Regions from separate parts of the Bradyrhizobium sp. CCBAU 11361 genome, predicted to be linked through region 1. Evidence: predicted binding sites of a transcription regulator. Region 1 holds the regulator's gene; each other region holds the start of a gene.
What was found. The regulator PhoB, encoded in region 1, activates phosphate uptake and scavenging genes when phosphate is short. The targets are predictions, from matches to a motif close to TGTCATNNANCTGTCAT.

Region 1 (4,171 bases):
CCTCTACCCGGGCCAGCGCGCCACCGGCCAGCTCATGCTCGACCAGACCAACATCCTCGACGGCAAGCTCGACCTCAATCTGCTGCGCGCCCGCGTCGGCATGGTGTTCCAGAAGCCGACGCCGTTCCCGATGACGATCTACGAGAACATCGCCTTCGGCATCCGCCTCTACGAGAAGATCTCGAAGTCCGAGATGGACGACCGCGTCGAGAAGGCGCTGCGCGGCGGCGCGCTATGGAACGAGGTCAAGGACAAGCTCAACGCCTCCGGCCTGTCGCTCTCCGGCGGCCAGCAGCAGCGCCTCTGCATCGCCCGCACCGTCGCGGTGCGGCCCGAGGTGATCCTGTTCGACGAGCCCTGCTCGGCGCTCGACCCGATCTCGACCGCCAAGGTCGAGGAGCTGATCCAGGAACTGTCCGAGAACTACACGATCGCGATCGTCACCCACAACATGCAGCAGGCGGCGCGCGTCTCCGACAAGACCGCCTTCATGTATCTCGGCGAGCTGATCGAGTTCGACGACACCAGCAAGATCTTCACGTCGCCGAGCGACCGGCGCACGCAGGATTACATCACCGGCCGGTTCGGCTGAGGAGACGGGACATGGGTTCTGAACATACCGCAAAGGCCTTCGACACCGACCTCCAGGAGCTCACCCGGCTCGTCGCCGAGATGGGCGGGATTGCCGAGCGCATGATCGTCGATTCCGTCGACGCGCTGATCCGCCGTGACGTCGCGCTCGGCCAGCGCGTGGTCGCCACCGACACCGAGCTCGACGCGCTGCAGAAGCGCATCGAGGAGCGCGCCGTGCTCACCATCGCCCGCCGCCAGCCGATGGCGGTCGATCTGCGCGAGATCGTCGGCGCCATGCGCGTTGCGACCGATCTCGAGCGCATCGGCGACCTCGCCAAGAACATGGGCAAGCGCGTCGCGGCGCTGGAGACGGATTTCCATCCGCTCAAGCTGTTCCGCGGCCTCGAGCACATGACCGACCTCGTGCAGCAGCAGGTCAAGTCGGTGCTGGACGCCTATGCCGCGCACGATCTGCCGGCGGCGATGGCGGTGTGGAAGGGCGACGAGGAAGTCGACGCCATCTGCACCTCGTTGTTCCGCGAGCTCCTCACCTACATGATGGAGGATCCGCGCAACATCTCGTTCTGCATCCATCTGATGTTCTGCGCCAAGAACATCGAGCGGATCGGCGACCACGCCACCAACATCGCCGAGACCGTGTTCTACATGATCGAGGGCCAGGCGATCACCGACAAGCGGCCGAAGGGCGACATGACGACCTTCGCCACGACGGTCCCGAATACCTGAAGACGCAAGGAGCGACGACACCATGGGCGCACGCATTATGGTGGTTGAGGACGAGGAAGCTCTCACCGAGCTTCTCCGCTACAACCTCGAAGGCGACGGCTATGACGTCGAGACGGTGATGCGCGGCGACGACGCCGACACCCGCCTCAAGGAACATATCCCCGATCTGATCGTGCTCGACTGGATGCTGCCGGGACTGTCGGGCATCGAGCTGTGCCGGCGGCTACGGACCCGGCCCGAGACCAAGCAGCTGCCGATCATCATGCTCACCGCGCGCGGTGAGGAGAGCGAGCGGGTGCGGGGTCTTGCGACCGGCGCGGACGATTACATCGTCAAGCCGTTCTCGGTGCCGGAGCTGCTGGCGCGCGTGAAGGGCCTGCTGCGGCGCGCCAGCCCCGAGCGGCTCGCCACCGTGCTCGCCTATGGCGACATCGAGCTCGATCGCGACAAGCGCCGCGTGGCGCGCTCGGGCCGGCCGATCGACCTCGGCCCGACCGAATATCGCCTGCTGGAGTTCTTCCTGGAGCATCCCGGCCGCGTGTTCTCGCGCGAGCAGCTGCTCGACAGCGTCTGGGGCCGCGACATCTACATCGACGAGCGAACCGTCGACGTCCATATCGGCCGCCTGCGCAAGCTGCTCAATCTCGGCCGCGAGCAGGACCCGATCCGCACCGTCCGCGGCGCCGGCTACGCGCTGGATGATCGCTTTGCGAAGGCGGAGCAGACGTAAGCCTGTGCGGATGTTTTAGGGCTGAGTGCGACCGCAAACTCAGTGGTCGTCCCGGCGAAGGCCGGGACCCATAACCACAGGAAGTGGTTTGGCGAAGACGAGTTGTTCGGAATTGGCACCGCGGACGAGTCGATAGACCTCGCGGTATGGGTCCCGGCCTTCGCCGGGACGGCACGGAGTATTTTGAGCCGTCATCGCGCGACACTAGCAGCGCGGGCTTAAACTCACCGCGAGGGCTTGGCCGGTGCGCGCCGGCGATCCGCGGCCGGCTGATACGCCACGCGCGAGTGCTGGGCGCAGTAGGGCAGGCCCGACAGCGCCTTGCCGCCGCAGAAGAAGAAATCCGCGCTCGAGGGATCGCCGACCGGCCAGTGGCAGGTCGCCTCGTTCAGCTCCAGCAGCGACAGCCGCTGGCTCATCGGCACCACGTTGTCGTAGGTGACCGGTTCGGCCTCCACCTCGACCTCGAAGGCCTGCGCCAGCGCGGTGTTGCCGCGCGCAATGGGGCGGCTCACCCGCATCATGTGCTGCGCGGGGCGCGCCTTGCGCGGCCGCGGAGCCGCCGATGACGGGCTCTTGGCGCGGCCGGACAGGCCGAGCCTGTGCACCTTGCCGATCACGGCATTACGGGTCACATTGCCGAGCTCGGCTGCGATCTGGCTGGCCGATAATCCGGCCTCCCAGAGCTTTTTCAACTGCTCGACGCGATCGTCGGACCAGGTCAAAACCGTCATTGCACCCTTTCCCTCGCCGTGCGGCTGCCATCCTGGCGCCTCGCGGCGAATGCCTAAGCCTCGAAAAACCCGTGCCGTCAGAATCCCTTAAGGCTCGCCGGGCACACCAGATGCGCCCGAACGTTTACGCCGGTACATGAGGACTTAGAGGATCAGAACTGCTGCACGAGATGTCGTATCTGACAAGCCAAACGCTACAATATGGCGTGACTCACGCGCAAGAGTCAGCCGACTCGCTTCCACATGTTCCGTGGCCAAAATCCGGCAAATTTGGCACCGCAAGACTACGGATTCAGCGTTTCGCGAGGCTTTCGGGCGGCATTGACACCGGTTTCACCAAGCATAAGATAGTGTCACGTGCCGCCCTTAAAAGGCGGCACGTTTCGTTTTCCGGGCCGGTCAATGGTGCGTTGCGCAATGCACGCTCACACCGTCCGCAACATCAAGTGACCGTCATGACTAGCAGCGCAGCGCCGCATTTGCTTCCCGTTTTCGCCAGGTCCGACCTCGGTTTCGAGCGCGGCGAAGGCTGCTGGCTGATTGCGACCAATGGCGATCGCTATCTCGATTTTACGTCCGGCGTCGCGGTGAACGCGCTCGGCCACGCCCATCCTGCGCTGGTCAAGGCGCTGCAGGAGCAGGCGACGAAACTCTGGCACATGTCGAACCTTTTTCAGAGCCCGGATGGCGAGAAGCTCGCTACGCGCCTGTGCAATGAGAGCTTTGGGGACTTCGTGTTCTTCTGCAATTCCGGCGCCGAGGCGCTGGAAGGTGTGATCAAGCTGGTCCGCCATCACCACTTCTCCAAGGGGCATCCGGATCGCTACCGCATCATCACCTTCGAAGGCGCCTTCCACGGCCGCACGCTGGCGACGCTGGCTGCAACGGGATCCGCAAAATATCTCGAAGGTTTTGGTCCGCCGATGGATGGCTTCGATCAGGTGCCGCATGGCGACATCGAGGCCGTCAAGAAAGCGATCGGTCCGCAGACCGCCGGCATCCTGATCGAGCCGATCCAGGGCGAGGGCGGCGTACGTTCCGCAACGCCTGCGTTCCTCAAGGCATTGCGCCAACTCTGCGATGAGAAGGGCTTGCTGCTCGCCTTCGACGAGGTGCAGACCGGCATGGGCCGCACCGGCGATCTCTTCGCGCATCGCCGCACCGGCGTCACACCTGACGTGATGTCGCTGGCCAAGGCGCTCGGCGGCGGCTTCCCGATCGGCGCGATCCTGGCGACCGCGGATGCGGCGGCCGGCATGGGTCCCGGCTCGCACGGCTCGACCTTCGGCGGCAATCCGCTCGCGGTCGCGGCGGCGAACGCCGTGCTCGACGTCATGCTCAAGCCCGGCTTCTTCGACCACGTGCAGAAGATGTCGCTGCTGCTCAA
Region 2 (4,171 bases), on a different contig from region 1:
TCCCCCTCGGGCCGGCCGCTTCCGTTTGATTTGCCGGATCCTGTTTTGCCAGCTCCTGTATTGCCATGCCGCGGGATTGACGCGCGGCGGTGCATGCGGCCCTACGCAACAAGCCATTGCTGGCGCAAAAAAACCTCGCTAGGCCTGTGACCAACGATCGACACAGGGAAGCGAAGGCATGAGTTCTGAAGCCGTCATGGGTGCAATGAGCGGACTGCGCGTCATCGATCTCACGCGCGTGCTCGGCGGTCCCTACTGCACCCAGATCCTCGCCGACCATGGCGCCGACGTGATCAAGGTCGAGCCGCCCGCCGGCGACGAGGTGCGCGACTGGGGCCCTCCCTTCCACGACGAAGACGCGGCCTATTTCATCGGCATCAACCGCAACAAGCGCTCGATCGGCCTCGACCTCGCCTCCGAGGGCGGCCGCGTCGTGCTGCTCAAGATGCTGGAGACCGCCGACGTCCTGATCGAGAATTTCAAGCCGGGCACGCTGGAGAAATGGGGCATCGGCAACGACGTCCTCAGCAAGAAATTCCCGCGCCTCGTGCATTGCCGGATCTGCGGCTTCGGCGCCGACGGCCCGCGCGGCGGCAATCCCGGCTATGACGCCATCATCCAGGCCATGACCGGCATGATCGCGGCGACCGGCTCGCCCGAGAGCGGCCCGATGCGGATCGGCGTGCCGCTGGTCGACATCACGACCGGCCTCTATGCCGCGATCGGCATCCTGATGGCGCTGTCGGAGCGGCAGCGCTCGGGCAAGGGCCAGTTCCTGGAGACCACGCTGTACGAGACCGGCCTTGCCATCATGCATCCGCACACCGCGAACTATTTCATGCATGGCAAGCCACCCGGCCTGACCGGCAACGAGCATCCCAACCTCGTGCCCTACGCGATCTTCCCGACGAAGACCGACAACATCTTCATCGGCGTCGGCAATGACGGCACCTTCAGAAAGCTCGCCAAGGAGATCGGCAAGCCCGAGCTCGGCACCGATCCGCGCTTTGCCCGCAACAAGGACCGCATCGCCAATCGCGAGGCGCTGCGCGCCGAGCTGGCCGCCGTGTTCAGCCAGCACGAGGCCGAGCCGCTCTGCAATCGCCTGCTCGCGGCGGGCCTGCCCGCAGGCCCGGTGCAGAAGATCGACCAGGCGCTGACCAACCCGCACACGATCGCCCGCGGCGATGTCATCGAGAAGGATTGGTACAAGGGCGTGGCCTCGCCGATCCGGCTCGACCGCAGCAAGCCGAGCCTGCGCCGGCTGCCGCCGAAATTCAGCCAGCACTCGGCGGAGGTGCTGGGCGAGTTCGGGTATTCCAAGGCCGAGATCGACGCGATGGTCGAGAAGGGCACGGTCTGCGGCCCCGAGCGCAAGCGCTGAGATAAAGACGAAGATCGAGTGTGAGGGCAGGTGCACTCCCTCTCCCGCTTGCGGGAGAGGGAGTCTCTACATGGGACAATCCCCAGAGGAGCGAACCCTCACCCGCGCCTTTGGCGCGACCTCTCCCGCAGCGGGAGAGGTATTCGAACCCGCGGCCTGATCGTCAGCCACACGCCAATGCCGCACTGCGGCGCGAGCACGCATGTGCAGCGCGAATGGAGGAGGCTGCCCGCGGCGTCTTCGCCTATTTGACGGCTTCCCTTTTCCCGCGCTTGCCGCTTTCGTTTCGGCCGCATACACAGTCATGTGAACGTCATATGGCGCTGCTAGCGCAAGCGCTTCTTATTGACGGGCAAGGGAGGTTTTCTTGATGGCTCTTCGACACTTTGGGGCGGCTGCCGCATTTGCAATCACGGTCGGCATGTCGGCCTCTCCGGCCTTGGCCGTGACCGAAATCCAGTGGTGGCACGCGATGACCGGCGCCAACAACGACGTCATCGTCAAGCTTGCCACCGACTTCAACGCGTCGCAGAGCGACTACAAGGTCATCCCGACCTACAAGGGCAACTACCCTGATACGATGAACGCGGGAATCGCCGCGTTCCGCGCCGGCAATGCCCCGCACATCATGCAGGTGTTCGAAGTCGGCACCGCGACCATGATGGCCGCGACCGGCGCGGTGAAGCCGGTCTACAAGCTGATGGCCGAGGCCGGCGAGAAGTTCGATCCCAAGATCTACCTGCCCGCCATTACCGGCTACTATTCGACGTCGAAGGGCGAGATGCTGTCGTTCCCCTTCAACTCGTCCTCGACCGTGATGTGGGTCAACCTCGACGAGCTCAAGAAGGCGAACGTCGAGATCCCCAAGACCTGGCCCGAAACGTTCGAGGCCGCCAAGAAGCTGAAGGCTGCGGGTCATGACACCTGCGGCTTCTCCGGCTCCTGGGTCACCTGGGTCAATCTCGAGCAGCTCTCCGCCTGGCACAACGTGCCGCTCGCCAGCAAGGCCAACGGCCTCGACGGTTTCGACACCGTGCTGGAGTTCAACGGCCCGCTCCAGGTCAAGCATCTCGAAACCCTGGTCGAGCTCCAGAAGACCAAGACTTACGACTATGCCGGCCGCACCAACACCGGCGAAGGCCGCTTCACATCCGGCGAATGCCCGATCTACCTGACCTCGTCGGCGTTCTTCGGCAACGTCAAGGCGCAGGCCAAGTTCGCCTTCACCGCGGTGCCGATGCCGTACTATCCGGACGCCAAGGGCGCGCCGCAGAACTCGATCATCGGCGGCGCCTCGCTCTGGGTCATGGGCGGCAAGTCGGCCGAGGAATACAAGGGCGTCGCGAAGTTCCTGACCTTCCTCTCCGACACCGATCGCCAGGTCTACATCCACAAGGCCTCGGGCTATCTGCCGATCACCAAGGCGGCCTACGCCAAGGCGAAGGAAGAAGGTTTCTACAAGGATCAGCCCTATCTGGAGACCCCGTTGCTTGAGCTGACCAACAAGGAGCCGACCGAGAATTCGCGCGGCTTGCGTCTCGGCAACATGGTTCAGCTCCGTGACGTCTGGTCGGAAGAGATCGAGCAGGCGCTCGCCGGCAAGAAGACCGCCAAGCAGGCGCTCGACGCCGCCGTCGAGCGCGGCAACACGATGCTGCGCCAGTTCGAAAAGACCGCAGTGAAGTAAGGCATCGAAGCGGCAGGCCGCGACCCGGCCTGCCGCTTCCCATGACATCATGCAAAAGCAAGCCATTTTCCAGTCAAAGCTATTGCCTTACGCGCTGGTTGCGCCGCAGCTCGCGATCGTCCTGATATTCTTCTACTGGCCCGCCCTGCAGGCGGTGATCCAGTCCTTCCTCCTCCAGGATGCCTTTGGTCTGTCGAGCACCTTTGTCTGGTTCGAGAATTACATCGAGCTGTTCAAAGACCCCGCCTATTTCGAGGCGATCGTCCGGACCTTCTTCTTCTCGTTCGCGATCGCCGTGTCGTCGCTGTCGTTCGCGCTGCTGCTCGCCGTGATGGCCGACAAGCCGCTGCGCGGCTCGATGCTCTACCGGACGCTCTTGATCTGGCCCTATGCGGTGGCACCACCCGTCGTCGGCGTGCTCTGGATCTTCATGCTGCATCCCTCGCTCGGTGTGCTGTCGCGCTATCTGCGCGGCCTGGGCGTCGACTGGAATCCGCTGCTCGACGGCAACCAGGCGGCTGCGCTGATCATCCTCGCCGCCGCCTGGAAGCAGATCTCCTATAATTTCCTGTTCTTCCTCGCCGGCCTGCAAGCCATCCCGAAAAGCGTGTTCGAGGCCGCCGCGATCGACGGCGCCCGTCCGATGCGGCGGTTCTGGACCGTGACCTTCCCGCTGCTGTCGCCCACGATCTTCTTCCTGCTGGTCGTCAACATCGTCTACGCCTTCTTCGACACCTTCGGCATCATCGACACCATGACCCGCGGCGGTCCCGGAACATCGACGGTCACGCTGGTCTACAAGGTCTATTCCGACGGCCTGCTCGGCGGCAATCTCGGCAGCTCGGCGGCGCAGTCGGTGATCCTGATGGTCATGGTCATCGTGCTGACGGGAATCCAGTTCCGCTTCGTCGAACGCAAGGTGACCTACTGATGGTCGAGGACGAGGGCATCAGGCGCTACGTCGCCCATTTCATTCTCTGGATCGGGATCGCGATCGTCGCGTTCCCGGTCTACATCGCGATCGTCGCCTCGACCCAGGACAACGCGCTGATCGCGAACGGGCAGATGTCGCTGCTGCCGGGCGGGCATTTCTTCGAGGT
Region 3 (4,171 bases), on a different contig from region 1:
TCGAGGCGGAGGTGGTGAAATGCCCCTCCGTCGTGCGCTGCTTCCTGATGTCGGGCACCGACGACTACATCCTGATCGTGCTCGCCCGCGACATCCAGGATTTCGAGCGCATCCACCGCACCGAACTGTCCCGCCTGCCGCGCGTCGCGCGGGTGCAATCGAGCTTCGCGCTGCGCGAAGTCGTCAACCGCGCCGTGCCGACGGTGGTGTTCAGCGAGGCCAAGCGGTAGCGATTCCCTCTCCTGCGAGCGCCGCGAAGGCCATCCCGCGCCGCAGTCGGGCTGCATCGGGCACCAAGCTGACTGGTGCCCGATCCGGTCTGCACGTTAAGTTTGGCTTTACCCTAAGTTGCACTTTACTCAATGAGCTTAGGGTAGCTCAGAGCTATTCGCTTATCATTGCAACTTAAGATCGTTTTGCTGGAAGGGCTCCCACCGGCGCGCAGGGGCACGAATTGTGGCATAGATATGGGAGGAATTCTTCATTCCAAGACGCAGCTTTCTCCAAACGAAACGCCGACCACGTTCTTAAGCCTGATGGATCGGAGGTTCCTCCTTGGCGCCTATGGCCGGCAGACACGTAGCCACATAGCAGTCGCATGGCTAGCCCGCACGATCGTCACAGCGAGCTTTATTGCAGGTCTCGCCTGCCGATATGTAGCCCTCGATCAGGTGACCGACGATACGACCAAATTCCTGCTGCCCTGGTATGAATTCGCGCAGAGCCACGGTCTTGCCAGTCTCGGACACACATTCACGAATTACACCCCGTTTTACAGCTACCTTTTGGTTGCGGCGACCGCATTCCACGGGCTGTTCGAACCATGGCACCTGATCAAGGGAATTTCTTTCATCTTCGAATTCGGCTGCGCGCTGATGGCAGCACGCCTGGTCGCGTCCGACAAAGAACGCATCTACAGTCCTTCCGTTGCCTTTGCGGCCGTCTGGCTGGCACCGACTGTTCTGTTCAACGGTGCGGTCTGGGGGCAGGCCGACGCGATCTGGACGTTCTTCATTTTGCTGTCGGTATATTGCATTTCCCGAGACCGACCTCGGGCCGGTGTTGTTTCATTCACCGTCGCATTTTCTGTGAAGGCCCAAGCAATATTCCTTGCACCCTTGATCTTCGCGCTCGTGCTGAGGCGAACGATCCATTGGCTTTGGCTTGCAACGATTCCGATTGTTTATCTCGCCATCGCGGCTCCTGCGTGGCTGCTTGGCCAACCTCTCTCCGACATCCTGACAGTCTATTTCAATCAGGCTGAAACCTTTGACCGGCTGTCAATGAACGCAGCAAACATGTGGTTGCTCGTGCCAAACCGGTTCTATGGACCCGGTGTAGCCGCCGGAATGGCCATCTCAGCGGCGGCAGGGCTCGTATTCTCAATCGTTGCCGCGCGGGCGAAAGACCTGTGCAAGGTCGAACACCTAGTCGCGGCCGCAGCCCTGTCTCTGCTCTTGATGCCATTCGTGCTGCCGAAAATGCACGACCGATATTTCTACGCGTTTGAAGTCATGGCGATCATACTGGCCTGCCTTAAGCCGCGCTTCTCCGTAGTCGCCATCGCCGCGCAGATCAATGGCGTGATTGCCTATCTGAGCTATTACGGCATTGCAGCGCCGTTGATGGGTCCGGCGGTCATTGGGAATGGCTGGATTCTGCTGCAGCTCGCTCTTTACACGCACCGCAAAGCGAAAGACCCGGAGCAGCCCGATTCAGTTGCATTCTCTCCGACGACATTCGCCGTCGGCGCGATCGCTTTCTGGGCCATCTATTTACTTGCCGCTTGAAGAGACCGCGGGGAGAGGCGAAAACGCGGACCGCAGCCGCTGTCATCCAACTGTCATCGAATGTGCCGAGAGCTGTGTCACCAGTACATTCGGGACAGACAATGGACTATTTCAAGCGCTTCAACTTCCTGTTCGCCGCACCCGTGTTCGACGCCGACGACCTCGAAGGCGTCCGCTTCAACCAGATCATCGAGGAGATCCAGCGCTCCGGCTTCGAGGTGGTCCGGGCCCGCAAGCTGGAGGACGCGGAGATGGCGGTGCAGACCGACGCCGCGATCGGCTGCATGGTGGTGGACTGGGGCAAGAAGGGCCTGGAGGGCAAGACCTCGGCACTGATCAATTTGATGCGGCGCCGCGGCCTCGACTTCCCGATCATCCTCCTGATCCGGCGCAAGCGCTTCGAGGATTTGCCGGTCGAGGTGCTCGACTTCATCGACGGCTATGTCTTCCTGTCCGAGGAGACGCCGACCTTCATCGCCAAGAACCTGATCAGCCGGCTCAAGCAATATGCCGAGACGCTGAAGACGCCGTTCTTCGGCGCACTGGTGGACTATGCCGAGGAAGGCAACCAACTCTGGACCTGTCCGGGCCACAATGGCGGCGTGTTCTACAATCGAAGCCCGATCGGCCGGGTCTTCGTCGAGCATCTCGGCGAATCCGTGTTCCGCGACGACCTCGACAATTCCGTGCTCGATCTCGGCGACCTCCTCACCCATGAGGGCCCGGCGCTGAAGGCGCAGAAGGAGGCCGCGCAGATCTTCGGCGCGGAGAAGACCTATTTCGTGCTCAACGGCACCTCGACCTCGAACAAGGTCGCGCTCGGCGCGCTGGTCACCGACGGCGATCTCGTGCTGTTCGACCGCAACAACCACAAGGCCGCCCATCACGGCGCGCTGATGATCAATGGCGGCATCCCGGTCTACGTTCCGACCATTCGCAACGCCTGGGGCCTGATCGGCCCGATGCGCTGGGACGTGCTCGACGAGAAGGCCCTGCGCGAGGCGATCCGCAACCATCCGCTGGTTGGGGATCGCGACGCCTGGCGCAAGGAACGGCCGTTCCGCGTCGCCGTGGTCGAACAGTGCACCTATGACGGCACGATCCACAGCGCCGAGATGATCCTGAAGCGCATCGGCCATCTCTGCGAGTACATCCTGTTCGACGAGGCCTGGGCCGGCTTCATGAAGTTCCATCCGCTCTATGCCGGTCGCTTCGCGATGGGCCTCGCCAACCTTCCCCCCGAGGCGCCGGGCATCATCGCGACGCAGTCGACCCACAAGCAGCTCGCGAGTTTTTCGCAGGCCTCCCAGATCCACATCAAGGACCGTCACATCCGCGGCCAGAAGCGGCGGGTCGAGCACCGCCGCTTCAACGAAAGCTTCATGCAGCACGCCTCGACCTCGCCGTTCTACCCGCTGTTCGCCTCGCTCGACGTCGGCGCGCAGATGATGAAGGGACGTTCCGGCGAGGTGCTGTGGGATGACACGATCCGGCTCGGCATCGAGCTGCGCAAGAAGATCCGCGCAATGCGCCGGGAGTTCGAGGAGAAGGAACAGAATCCCGATCGCCGCTGGTTCTTCGAGCCCTTCGTGCCGGATCGCGTCGCCATCCCCGACGTCAGCCGTCCCGGCGCCGCCCACAATGTCGCCTGGGAAACGCTCTCGACCGACGAGCTCGCCACCAATCCCGCCTTATGGCAGCTCTCTCCGGATACCAGCTGGCACGGCTTTCCCGATCTCGCGGAAGGCTTTGCCATGACCGATCCGAACAAGCTGACGCTGCTCACGCCCGGCTTCGACCGTGCCACCGGCGCCTATGCCGAGCACGGCATCCCCGCCCCTGTGGTCGCGCAATATCTGCGCGAAAACCGCATCGTGCCCGAGAAGAACGACCTCAACTCGCTGCTCTTCCTGCTCACTCCCGGCGTCGAGGCGAGCAAGGCCGGCACGCTGATCTCCGGCCTCGTCGCCTTCAAGAGGCTGCACGACGACAATGCGCTGCTGGCGGACGCGATCCCGGAATTCCATCAGCGACGGCAGGCACGCTATGCCGGCGTGCGGCTGCGCGACCTCTGCGGCGAGATGCACCGCTTCTTCCGCGCCGCCGATGTCAGCGCGCTCCAGGCGCGGCAGTTCATGCCCGAGCACATGCCTGAGATCGCGATGTCGCCCCGCGATGCCGCGCGCTATTTGTTCCGCAACGATGTCGACTATCTGCCGATCGAGGCGATCGCGGGCCGCATCGCCACCACGCCCTTCGTGGTCTATCCGCCCGGCATCGCCACCATCGTGCCCGGCGAGCGGCTAACGGAACGGGCCAAGCCCATGGTGGATTATCTCAAGATGTTCGAGACCTGCTTCAACACATTCCCGGGCTTCGAC
Region 4 (4,171 bases), on a different contig from region 1:
TCGCCGGGATCGGCCGTGCCTTTTCGGCGAATGTCGCGCAGGCTGCCATAAGCTCAGCCTCGGTGCTGCCGGGCGCGAGCGCCATCGGCGCCTTTAGCGTGGCGTGAAAGCCGTATTTGCGGGGATCGGCGGAGACGTCACGCCAGTCCGGTGCAACGTGCAGCGCCTCGCGCGGGAACGGCACCTCGTTGCCGGTGTAGGCGTCATAGCCGAGCAGCGCGGCACCGAAGTGGGAGAGCGCACTGTCGGCGCCGGCGGCAAAATAGATCGCGTAACGGGGAATCATTGCCCGAGCATAACCGGTTTATGCCGCAACAACAGCCTCGCGCGGCGCCGCCGCCGCGCAGAGCAGTCGTGTCGCATCGGTGAGATGCACGAGCTTTCCGCCCGATATCACCGCGACCAGCCGCGGCCGCAGCGGCACGGTGTCGTCGACCAGCAGGATGTCGGCGCGACGTCCTACGGCGAGGATGCCGCGGTCGGCAAGGCCGGTGGCGCGCGCCGGCCCGGCGGAGACCAGGCTCCAGGCCTCCGTCAGCGGCAACACGCCATCGGCGGCGAGGCGGAACGCGGCGAGCAGCTGCGCGGGATAGTAATAGTCCGACGCCAGCACCGAGCAGAGCCCCTTTCCGATCATGTCGGATGCCCTGGTCCAGCCGGTGTGGCTGCCGCCGCGCACGACGTTCGGTGCGCCATAGACGATGGCATCGCCGTGGCTCGCCGCCGCCCGCGCCGTCTCTTCGTTGATCGGAAACTCGGCGATCATCGCGCCCAGCTCGCGAAACTCCTGGCGCATCGCGGGCGTCGCATCGTCATGCGAGAGCATCCGCACGTCGGCCGCACGGGCAGCCGCCGCGAGCCGCGACACGGAGGCCGGAACTTCGGCGGCGCGCGAGATCACGCGGTCGACCAGCCTGTCAAAATCCTCGCTGGACAAGCCGGTGCGCTCCACCATGCGGTTGCGCTTGCGCGGATTGGAGATGTCGGCAACGACCCCGTCCATGTGGTCGTTGAAGGCAAACAGGTCGACGCGGCCCTCGCTGAGCCACTGGCTGATCTCAGCCTCTGCATCGAGATTGTAGGTCTCGTGCCGCAGATGGAAGCGAGTGTCGGCAGCAAATTGCGGCCGCTGCCGCTCGATCGCCTCCATCAGGCCGCGCGCATTGTCGGTGCTGCGCAGGCCCGGCTCCCACGAGCAGGTCGTGGCGTGAAACACGGTGGTGATGCCGTTGCTGATCGCCTGGCGGTCACTATCGGCGAGCGCGACGTCGATCGGGAAGTCCACGCCGGCGCGCGGCATCATCTGCCGCTCGAAGGCATCGCCATGCAGATCGACGATTCCCGGCAGCACCAGCAGATTGCGCGCATCGATCGCGAGCCGAGCCCGGCCACGGGCGGCATCGACCTGTGCGATGTCCGTTCCGGACACGCTGAGTGAAGCCTCGACCAACTCGGTGCCGATCAGGGCCCGGCCGCCCTCGAGGTAAATGTCTGTCACGCGACCGCGCTTCGTTTGCTGGCAGGGGAGTGTGCCCGTGCTTCATACGTGGAGAGAAAATCTTCAATCCCGAGCTTACGGAAATCGGGCAGCGCTTCACGCAATTTGTCGTGATCCCAGTCCCACCAGGCCAGCCTGGCGAGCCGTCCGGCGATCTCTTCCGAGAAGCGGCGCCGGACGATCCGCGCGGGATTGCCGGCGACGATGGTGTAGGCCGGCACGTCCTTGGTGACGATAGCGCCGGCCGCGATCACCGCGCCGGTGCCGATGTTGCGGCCCGGCAGCACGATCGCGCCATGGCCGATCCAGACGTCGTGGCCGACATGGACGTGATGCTGGCGCCGCCAGTCGAAGAAATCCGTGTCGTCGCTCTCGCCCTCGAAATAGGCGCTGGAACGATAGGTGAAGTGCGCCTGCGTCGCGCGATGCATCGGATGGTTGCCGGGATTGATGCGTGTCATCGCCGCGATCGAGCAGAATTTCCCGATGGTGGTGTAGGTGATCTGCGAATCGTTCACGACATAGGAGTAACCGCCCATGCTGACTTCATGCAGGATCGTGCGCGCGCCGACCTCGGTATAGGCACCGAGGCTGGTCTCGTGCAGCTTGGCCGAGGGATCGATGGTCGGTTGGACTGAAAGGGCTTTGCCGGCCATGTCGTATCCGAAGCGTGTGGGCGGGCGTTCCTCTTCGAGCGGCTCGATGACAATGTCATGACGCGGCGATGACAGGGGATGACGTGTGTTGGATCGCCGCACTGCAACGTGCATGTCACACAAGTGTCAAGCGTCGGCGTTAGCGGTGGGTCCCAGCTACTCTGGAGCCCTGCATGCTGGTGGTTGAAGGTCTGACGTGCCGCTTTGGCGCAAAAGCCGCGGTGGACGACGCTTCGTTTCAAATTTCCCCCGGCGGATTCGTCGGGGTGATCGGACGATCCGGCGCCGGCAAGTCGACCTTGCTCCGGACCATCAACCGCCTGGTGACGCCGACGCAGGGACGCATCCTGTTCGACGGCATCGACGTCACCGCGCTGCGCGGCAAGGAGCTGCGGCAGTGGCGAGCGCGCTCGGCGATGATCTTCCAGCAATTCAACCTCGTCGGCCGGCTCGATGTTCTCACCAACGTCCTGATGGGGCGTCTCGCGACGATGCCCGCCTGGCGCTCGCTGTCGCAGACCTGGCCCGAGCACGACAAGGCGCTCGCCATGTCCGCGCTCGAACAGTTCGACATCGCCGCGCTCGCCGCCCAGCGCGCCGACCAGCTCTCCGGCGGCCAGCAGCAGCGCGTCGCGATCGCCCGCGCGCTGGTGCAGCAGCCCGACATCATCCTCGCCGACGAGCCGATCGCCTCGCTCGACCCGCGCAACACCAAGATCGTGATGGATGCGCTGCTGCGCATCAACAAGCATTTCGGCATCACCGTGCTCTGCAACCTGCACTCCCTCGACCTGGCGCGCAGCTATTGCGACCGCCTGATCGGCATGGCGCAGGGCCGCGTGGTGTTCGACGGCGCGCCGTCTGCGCTGACCGATCACGTCGCGCGCGAACTTTACGACCTCGAAGCCACCGACGTCATGGGCGGCACGCCGGTGCCGGCGCCCGAAGGCATTCCGGCGCTCGGAACGGCGGCCGCCGCCTGAGCCGCATCGCTCCTGTAGTTGCCAGTTCTTGCGTCAACCGACCCCAACCGATGAAGAGGGTATCATGATCACTCGCAGATTAGTTCTTGCCGGCGCCGCTGCGCTCGCGTTCACGACTTCAGCCTCCGCCGACGACTGGAAAGCCAAATATCCCGAGCTGACCTTCGCGGTCATTCCGGCGGAAAACGCCTCGGGCGTTACCGAGCGCTGGGCGCCGTTCATGAGCTATCTCTCCAAGGAATTGGGCGTGAAGGTCACGCTGCGCATCGCCAACGACTATGCTGCCGTGATCGAAGGCCAGCGTGCCGGCAATATCCATATCGCCAGCTACGGCTCGGCCTCGTTCGCCCGCGCCCGCCTGACCGGCGTCAAGACCGACGCCTTTGCCAACGACATCAACTCGGACGGCTCGACCGGCTACTATTCGGTGTTCTTCGTCAAGGCGAACAGCCCCTACAAGAGCATTGATCAGCTCAAGGGCAAGAACCTCGGCCTGGTCGACCCCAATTCGACGTCCGGCAATAACGTGCCGCGCTTCGAGCTCGACAAGATGGGCATCGCGGACGCCGACACCTATTTCAGCAAGGTCGTCTTCACCGGCAGCCACGAAAACGCGATCCTGGCGCTGGCGCAGGGCACGGTCGACGTTGCGGCCAACCAGTGGACCAGCGACGACGATTCGACGCTGGCGCAGATGCTGACCAAGGGCATGCTGAAGAATGCCGACGGCTCGCCGATGAAGAAGGACGATTTCCGCATCATCCACAAGTCGGCGCCGATCATCAACGGCCCCTATGCCTACAACTCCGATCTGCCGGAAGAGGCGAAGGCGGCGATCGCAAAGGCGTTCTTCGATGCGCCGGCCAAGGACAAGGCGGCCTTCGACCGCCTCCAGGACGGCCAGAAGAAGGGTTTTCATCCCGCCACCACCAAGGACTGGGATGGCACGATCGAGCTGATCAAGTTCGTCGATGCACTGCGTAAGAAGAAGGCGTCCTGAGTTTCGGGACGAGCTACTTGAGCCGGGTCGATGG

Region 2: a site for PhoB is predicted at 1,685-1,701, ahead of ugpB (sn-glycerol-3-phosphate ABC transporter substrate-binding protein UgpB). Genes of this name have one in related genera too.
Region 3: a site for PhoB is predicted at 1,831-1,847, ahead of XI08_RS26075 (Orn/Lys/Arg decarboxylase N-terminal domain-containing protein). Genes of this name have one in related genera too.
Region 4: a site for PhoB is predicted at 2,201-2,217, ahead of phnC (phosphonate ABC transporter ATP-binding protein). Genes of this name have one in related genera too.

What each region holds. Positions count from the first base shown of each region.
Region 1 is NZ_LBJZ01000200.1:218,618-222,788, reverse strand. It holds gene pstB (phosphate ABC transporter ATP-binding protein PstB) at 1-592, shown strand, start outside; gene phoU (phosphate signaling complex protein PhoU) at 604-1,320, shown strand; gene phoB (phosphate regulon transcriptional regulator PhoB) at 1,343-2,050, shown strand; gene XI08_RS44595 (GcrA family cell cycle regulator) at 2,275-2,784, opposite strand; gene XI08_RS44590 (aspartate aminotransferase family protein) at 3,240-4,171, shown strand, end outside.
Region 2 is NZ_LBJZ01000179.1:57,292-61,462, forward strand. It holds gene XI08_RS22720 (CaiB/BaiF CoA transferase family protein) at 179-1,384, shown strand; gene ugpB (sn-glycerol-3-phosphate ABC transporter substrate-binding protein UgpB) at 1,755-3,071, shown strand; gene ugpA (sn-glycerol-3-phosphate ABC transporter permease UgpA) at 3,121-4,002, shown strand; gene ugpE (sn-glycerol-3-phosphate ABC transporter permease UgpE) at 4,002-4,171, shown strand, end outside.
Region 3 is NZ_LBJZ01000184.1:135,209-139,379, reverse strand. It holds gene XI08_RS26085 (Lrp/AsnC family transcriptional regulator) at 1-230, shown strand, start outside; gene XI08_RS26080 (hypothetical protein) at 468-1,790, shown strand; gene XI08_RS26075 (Orn/Lys/Arg decarboxylase N-terminal domain-containing protein) at 1,892-4,171, shown strand, end outside.
Region 4 is NZ_LBJZ01000196.1:152,047-156,217, reverse strand. It holds gene XI08_RS37570 (DUF1045 domain-containing protein) at 1-286, opposite strand, end outside; gene XI08_RS37565 (alpha-D-ribose 1-methylphosphonate 5-triphosphate diphosphatase) at 305-1,498, opposite strand; gene XI08_RS37560 (chloramphenicol acetyltransferase) at 1,495-2,154, opposite strand; gene phnC (phosphonate ABC transporter ATP-binding protein) at 2,328-3,137, shown strand; gene phnD (phosphonate ABC transporter substrate-binding protein) at 3,202-4,137, shown strand.